DNA from 2 places in the Sivoneniella epilithica UHCC 1019 genome. Region 1 is predicted to be linked to the other one. Evidence: predicted binding sites of a transcription regulator. Region 1 holds the regulator's gene; the other holds the start of a gene.
The links. Region 1 encodes NtcA, which controls nitrogen genes in cyanobacteria. Its sites were predicted from a motif close to TTTGTANNNNNNNNTACAAA; they were not measured.
Positions count from the first base shown of each region.

Region 2: a site for NtcA is predicted at 1,899-1,918, ahead of AB3R30_RS20940 (P-II family nitrogen regulator). Genes of this name have one in related genera too.

Region 1 is NZ_JBFPDP010000017.1:22,446-26,418, reverse strand. Features, by position in the region: gene corA (magnesium/cobalt transporter CorA) at 1-477, opposite strand, end outside; gene AB3R30_RS12370 (DUF3084 domain-containing protein) at 579-1,925, opposite strand; gene ntcA (global nitrogen regulator NtcA) at 2,081-2,818, opposite strand; gene fabI (enoyl-ACP reductase FabI) at 3,142-3,921, shown strand.
Region 2 is NZ_JBFPDP010000044.1:926-4,898, forward strand. Features, by position in the region: gene AB3R30_RS20925 (NACHT domain-containing protein) at 1-821, opposite strand, end outside; gene AB3R30_RS20930 (hypothetical protein) at 939-1,100, shown strand; gene AB3R30_RS20935 (hypothetical protein) at 1,219-1,809, shown strand; gene AB3R30_RS20940 (P-II family nitrogen regulator) at 1,985-2,332, shown strand; gene AB3R30_RS20945 (ABC transporter ATP-binding protein) at 2,515-3,342, opposite strand; gene AB3R30_RS20950 (hypothetical protein) at 3,306-3,896, opposite strand; gene AB3R30_RS20955 (DUF4079 domain-containing protein) at 3,948-3,973, opposite strand, start outside.

The sequences.
Region 1 (3,973 bases):
AACCGTGAGCAAGTAGTGCCGACCCAAGATAAAACTAACCTGCTCACTTTCAAATGTTTCTTCGTCGTCCCGTAAAGTGACCATGCGCGCGATGATCAGCAGTTGCTCTGGGTGTTCTTCCACTTTGGGTCGCTGAGGAACATTCACCACGTCTTCTAACACGAGCGGATGCAGATTAAAGACTTCCCCCAATCGCTGCATAATATCTTCATTGCCAAATCCTTTTACATCGACCCAGGAAACTGATTCGGTATCTAGATAAGGAATGATTTCTTCGGGGGTATCGAGTTCGCGTCGGCTAGCGCCCTTTTTAGAGTAGTCAATCAAAATGATGACGGGTGGGGGGGCTTTGGGATCAATATCAAGGGTGCCCGGAATCTCGCCGGGGGTGTGATAGTGATAGTCAATATAGGAGTCGTCTTGATCAAGGTCAGGAGATAGCTGTATTAAGGGTGGGTGCAAGCGATGGTCTACCATGTCAGAAAACCTTTAACCATTTTTTGAGAAGGCGATCGCTAAAAGTAAATCGTTGCTCAAAGGGAATCATTGCTAGTGTACTGTTGCCAGGACTGATAGAGTTATTGCGATCGCAGTAACTCTTTGCCATTCTGTACTGCCACCAGATTTACTTTTAGAGGACCTGCTGTCAATGTTTTTTCCTCCGCGATCGTTCTTAGCTCGATCGTCTCGTTGTACCCTTGCAGCTTTTCGATAAATGTCAATAGATCTTGGACTCGCCCATCGCCAATTTGCACCGTATCAGTCAGAATTCCCAAACGCCGCGCCCTAAATCCGGCTGCGGTTACTAGCAGATTAATTCGCTGCTGAATTTGAACCTCGCTCAAGCTAGCTGGATTTAGAGACGTGGCAGCAATCAGATCCCCTTCTTGAAAAACAATCCGGTTGGGAGCCGCTTCTGCAAAAACTTGAACCAGGTTTTCTCCAGTAAGATAATTGGCAGCTGACGAAATACGGACTACATAATCTTGACCGTTACTCACTTGCCTGATCAGTTGATCCACTTCGGCTTTGGTAATTTGAATGATTTGTCCCTGCGGTTTTGTGCCAGGTCGCACCAATTGAGTTGCAGAGCGATTGGCTTCTCGTAAAAGCTGATCGATCGCGCCTTGGGTAGAGCGTGGGTCAAGAATCCGCACCACCGCCGAAGAAAGCACTTGCCCCCGCTGGATTGCCACATTACCCCGGCGCAACCCCTCGGCTTCTCGCTCCAGCTTGCCAATTTCTTGCACCAAAAAATCTTGCTGAGCTTCTAGCTGTTTCAGTCGCCCTTCCCGCTCACTAATGATTGCACTTTTGGCTTTAATTTCCTCTTCTGCCACTGCCACAACTTGACTCTGCTCTGCTTGCAGTCGGCTAATATTGGCTCGAAATTGCAATACTTGCTCAGAGATAGTGGCAAGTTGGCTGCGGTTTTGTTCAAGAGTCCGCTGTACTGTAACGCGATCGCTCATGGCACGGTTCCGTTCGGCGATCGCGCTTTTCAAAGAGCCGCCAATGGTTTGAATCTGTTTTTGAGTACTCATTAGTTGCTTTTGAGCCTCAATTTCTTGGGCTTTTGCCCGGTTTAATTCGGCTTCAGTACGTTGCTTTTGAGCTTGAGCCGTTTCTAACTGACTTTTTGCATCGTTTAGGTCAGTGCGTGCCCGTCTTAGCTTGCGTTGAAGTGCGCCTAATTCAAAGACTCCGGTGCGTAATGGACCACTGGTTGCAAATAGAATCCCCAAGGTGGAAGCAGCAACGACGATCCCCGTCAAAATGGTGATTAAGGTTGCCGTGCGACGCGGGCGTAAGTTAAATAGGCTGAGGCGAGCTTTCCCAACTTTGGTGCCAATGCGATCGCCCACAGTGGCAATCACACCACCAATTACCAATATTGCAAATATTAGGATCAGCCCCGTAGACATCGCTGCTCCAAACCAAAACGCCCTAACCTTTGCAATGCAAACAGGGGCAAACTCATCTATAGCCTACCCCATGAATCTTTGATGATGGCTCTACTCACTTGCGAATTTGTGAGCGCACAACTCTTATTTTTAATAAACTGCTGGTTTCTAGCTCATCACGTAAACTGCTGACTTAAGGTTACAGGATTATGCACAGTAATTTTCTTTTTATGAATCGAAACCATATTATCTTGCCGTAAGTCGCCTAAAAGCCGAGTGACCGTCACACGGGTAGAGCCGATCGCTTCTGCGATCGCCTGATGCGAGAGCTTCAGATCAATCGTAATTCCTTCTTTACTGGGCGTACCAAAATCTCGGCACAGAATCAACAAAAAGCTAACCAATCGAGAACCCATATCGCGATGAGCCAGCGTTTCAATCATCATTTCAGTCTGCAAAATGCGCGAAGACAACCCTTGCAGCAAAATCATCGATAGATCAGGGTTATCTTTTAACGCTTTCTCAACCTGTTCAATCGGTACTGAAAGCAACTCCACAGGCGTAAACGCCACAGCATGATAAAAGCGATCGGAACGATGTCCTGTAATCAGCGACAGCACCCCAAACACACTATTTTCTCTCAACAATGCAACTGTAATTTCTTCCCCTGCTTCGTATACCCTAGAAAGCTTTACGGCTCCCTTAACTAGGAAGTAGACGCGCTCAGCAGGATCGCCTGGAAAAAAAATCGTTTTACCCCGTTCAAACGATTCAACAACGGGTGGAAACACCCCACTTCCCATCTGACGAAATACCGATGCCAGTGGTCTATCTTGCGTCACAACCATATTCCCCTGCTCGGAGTCCTTACTACGTGCCAACTCGTTGAATAAAACATGCCGAATAATTAGCATTCAACTCTGTAACTTAGAATACTTAAACGCACTCCTAAAGGGTTTTTTGTACCCTTTGTTACAAAATAAGGCGATCGCAGCCCCTATACAAAAGCTTAGAGTCACTTACCTACCGCTTTCTTACCCATATAAAGAGCCTAGAAAGTATCAGTATCTTAACCGCAGCTTGGCAAATTGAACAAAATTCATTGCAAAAATAATTACGGGCATCTATTGAAATCCTTTTTGCAGCTAAACTTTAGAACTCTTGAACTAACTAGGAGTGCTATCTTTATACCCCATATTTCAGTATCCTCATAGGTGCCCTCAAAGGATTGATTGCCATGCTGGACTTGACTGGGAAAAACGCCCTTGTAACCGGAATCGCTAATAACCGCTCGATCGCGTGGGGCATTGCCCAACAGCTTCACAAAGCCGGCGCGAACATTGGCATTTCCTATCTACCCGATGAAAAAGGGAAAATGGAAAAAAAGGTAGCTGAGTTGGTAGAACCCCTCAATCCCAGTGTATTTGTTCCATTAAACGTTCAAGATGATGCTCAAATTCAATCTGCCTTTGAAACCGTAGGCGATAAGTGGGGCAGAATCGACATTTTGATTCACTGTCTAGCATTTGCCAACCGAGATGACCTGACAGGCGGCTTCGTGGAAACATCTCGCTCCGGGTTCGCCACAGCACTGGATATAAGCACCTACTCCCTCGTTAAGCTCTGTGGTGCAGCAAAGCCATTGATGACCGAAGGCGGCAGCATTGTCACACTTACCTATTTAGGTGGTGTGCGAGTGATCCCCAATTACAACGTCATGGGGATCGCCAAAGCGGGTTTGGAAATGAGCGTCCGATATTTGGCAGCGGAACTGGGACCTCAAAAGATTCGAGTGAATGGCATTTCTGCCGGACCCATCCGCACTCTGGCATCCTCTGCGGTGGGCGGAATTTTGGATATGATTCATCATGTGGAAGCCGTCGCGCCCTTACGTCGCACCGTCACCCAAACAGAAGTGGGAAACACTGCCGCTTTTTTGTGCAGTGATCTATCCAGCGGCATGACAGGGCAGATTCTTTATGTGGATGCGGGCTACGAGATTTTGGGCATGGCTTAGGCAAAGCAATCCTGGTTGACCGCACCAATCATTTGTTTCATTCAGGGGGCGA
Region 2 (3,973 bases), on a different contig from region 1:
GGAAACTGCACCGAAAACTGCTGAATCTGTCGCAGCACTCGACTGGCATCTGCCTCCCGCACCTCATCCAGCCCATCCAGCAGCACCAACGCTCTGCCGTTGCGGAATAGCTCGATCGCCCCCATCCTTGCCAATCGATCGCAAAACTCCAGCAATCCCGGTTCTCCCTTCTCCTCTGCAAACTCCTTCAGCGTGATGAAAAAGGGGACGCGATCGCCCTGAAATTTGCCGTCAATACACTGCATTGCTAGATGCTTCAGAAAGGTGGTTTTCCCCGCTCCCGGCTTGCCCAAAATCATCAGCTTTGAGAACTTCTCCACCGCTTCCAGTCCCGGCACTCGCTTTTGTTGCACATTGCCAATGCAGAAGCGATCGAAGTTTTCCAGCGACCCTTCCCGCAGCAGTTCCGCCAGTTCCGATCCCCGCGATCGCGTCAGTTTGTGCAGAATGTTGACCTGAATGTAAATGTTGTCCAAGTCGATCGGCTGGGTCATATCCAGCACCCGCATCGTCCCGCACCGTTCCTGCGTGTATGTCTGGATCTGCGATCGGGCTTTGGATACCAGTTCAACAATGCTCGGATCTGGAGTTTCTTCTTCAGGTTCAGCAATATCTTTGATCAACAGATCCAGCAGGCGACAGGCTTCCTCAAAAATCCATCGATCTACAGGTTTTCCATTAGCAAAATTACCAATAGTGGAACGACTTACTTTCAAGTCAGGCGCGTCTGCCAGATTCTGCTGTGTCCAGCTATCCCGATTCATTGCCTTTCTGATCTTCTTTACGCCTGCTTCAGATGCCCGCAACGATCGATCCACCATATCTTCACCAAAAGATTCGATTGCTTTTGTTCTAACTCATGCAAGTCACGCAAGTCACGCACGGGTTGTCATGCACACCCCAGCAATTCTGGAGAAGTCAACTCACAAGAACTTCCAATGAAACCTTCCAACTTCAAGAAATGGCGTAAGGTGACTGAGTTTGCGATCGTTGGTTTCGCCATTTGGCTCAATCCCCAGGCAGGTCTACCAATTTTTCTGCTTAAACTCAGCTTTCAGATCCTCTGGACCCTGCAAGACAAAGACGACCTACAGAAGTAAACGTAAGGGGCGATCGCGCAAGGGTGACTTGTCAGTTCAAGAAAAACGGTCACTTTTTAAGTTTGGGTTTATCGTGTGGGCAATCATTTTTTGCTGTATCCACAAACACTTCTTTCCTATGACCTCTAACGTCAATACTAAACCGATGATGCAACTTGCCAAAACATCCACGCCTTCAAAACTAGAAGCACCCCGTAGCCCGTCTGTTCCTATTTCGGTCTATCGAGAAGTCGCCAGTGAACTGCAATCTACTCGAACGTCCCTCGATTCTTTAAAGGTTCAAAATAACGATCTGGTTCAAAGAAATCAGCAGTTGCGGCTAGAAATTGAGCGAGTAGTGCAGTCAGCCCTCTATCTTCGTCAGCTTGCAGATACTACTTTACAGGGAGACAACTCACAGGGAGGCAACGCAAGTCCAGACAACTTTTCCAGCTCAGTTGCCGAGACTTCACTGACCGCTGAAACCCTAGCACGCCCTGTTCACTTAAATCGTTCGTCTGCTGGAACTCCTGCCAAAAACGCTTTGAAGCAGCTTACCAATTTCCCTGGGAAACTGTTTACGGGGCAGCCTAGTCAGTCTGCTTCGACTACTCAAGCGGAAGCGAAAGAAATTGGGGCATGGTGGCTAGTTTTGGTCATTTGCATGATTATTGTGACGGCGTTTGGCACCGGATTTTTGATTGTGCGCCCGTTGCTGCCTTCCCGTTAGAGATCTTTACTTCCATGAATGCTTGAAACATCTTTAGTATCTTGCTATTAGGCAAGTATTTGATAAAGTGTGCGATCGCCAGACAGCAGACTGTAGTTTTTGTTACAAAATATTCGCTCTGGACGGTGATAGAAAGTGACATGCTAAATAACAAAGCAGCCCATAAAAATAAGGAGTGAAGGAGTTGAAAAAAGTTGAGGCTATTATTCGCCCGTTTAAGCTTGATGAAGTAAAGATTGCGCTTGTCAATGCAGGCATTGTTGGCATGACGGTTTCTGAGGTCAGAGGCTTTGGTCGCCAGAAGGGACAAACTGAGCGCTATCGCGGGTCAGAGTATACCGTTGAGTTTTTGCAAAAGCTCAAGGTTGAAATTGTGGTTGAAGACGAACAGGTAGACATGGTGATCGATAAGATTATCGTAGCGGCTCGAACGGGTGAGATCGGCGATGGCAAGATCTTTGTGACTCCAGTTGATCAAATTATTCGCATCCGCACCAGCGAAAAGAACCAGGAAGCCGTTTGAGCGGTTTTAGTTGGGTTTCTAACAGTGTTGGAGGCTTTTACCCGTTCGCTTCCCCTACTCTGTCGCCAAATCTAGACAGAGTTGTCCTAGTTTATAAGCGTTTGTAAAGTTCTGTTTCTAACCTCTTGATTCAGTGGCTCCCCTATAGGAGGAGCCTTTTTCATTTTCAGATTTTTGACCTCTCACGCCCATTCTTCTTCCTGGGCGATCGCGGTTTGCTGCAAGGCTTCTTCAAGGGTTCGCCAGTTAATCTTACTTGCGGGTTGATCTACAACTAACTGTCCTCCCTGAAAGTGTAAAACACGAGTACACCATGCTTGAGCCAGATCCAGTTGATGTGTCACCATTAAAACCGTGGGCGCATATCCAGATTGCTTAAAGACCGCGAAAAACTGCTGGCACTGATTGGCATCTAATGCGGCAGTGGGTTCATCGAGCAATAAAACTTGAGGCTGGGCAATTAGGGCACGGGCGATCGCCACCCATTGCCGTTGTCCTAACGATAATTGCGGCTCAGTTCGATGCAGCCACTCAACCGGAATGGGCAGGCGATCGCGCCACTCGCTCACCTGGGCTGCGATCGCTTGCGGCGAAAAACCCCGTAGTTGCAGCGGATAAGCTAAGGCATCTTGTACTGTCATTCCCAGCAACTTAGATTCTTGGGGTAGCAAGAGAATATGTTGTCGCAGGTCAACGGGAGAAATTTCGGTATTTGGGCGATCGCCCAAATAAATCGATCCCTGAGTTGGAGAAATTAGGCGGTTCAGCAGCCGTAATAGAGTAGTTTTACCGGCTCCAGCGGCACCCACAATCGCAACGCGATCGCCCTCAAAGACTTCAAACGACACCTCCCGCAGCGAATAGTAAGCAGGCAGGTTGAATTGATCCCTGCGCCCCAATTTGGCAGACTTCAACAATTGCGGTGCGAAACTCACCCGATCTACGCGAATTTGGGTAGGTTGAGTCGGGGAGATCATGCCGTGAGGGAAAGTGCCGTCCAAATTGTCCAACTATCCACCAACAGCAACAGCACCGTTAACCCTAGCAGCATTAAATACATCCATGGTTGCGACAATGGACGCACATCACTGGTATCAATCCCTGTTCGTTCTTGCACTAAGCGAACTAACCGTGAAAACCCTGCAACGCGCATTGGCAACAAATACGCCTGCCCAGCCTGACTCAAAAAATAATACACAATGCCTCCCTGCCCAGTAGAGCGAGGTTTCAAAGCTTTTACTTCTGCCCAGGGTAAAACCCATCCTTTCCGCAAAAAGCGCGGCATCCAGGCTGGATAGGTCACCTGAATCTCTGTTTCAGTGACAATCACTCGCTCTGACAATGCTCCATATAGGGCAACAAAGCCTAAGCTAATGCCCAACCACAGCCATTGGGGAGAAACAACCACTCCGTCTGTTTGCGGCAGTAAGGGCAATGGCGATGTTAATGCCCCATATAACCCCAGCAACGTTATCCGAATCAGCGGTGAAAGCCTAAACGTTACCGGAAAAGTTTCTTTTACAGAAATAGACTGCGTTTCGGGTGATGATTGAACCGATTCCACTCATCTTGCTCCATTTTTCTATACTTTACACCCTACCGTCGAGTCGCTCCTTCAAGGCAGGTATTTCTGCACCACTG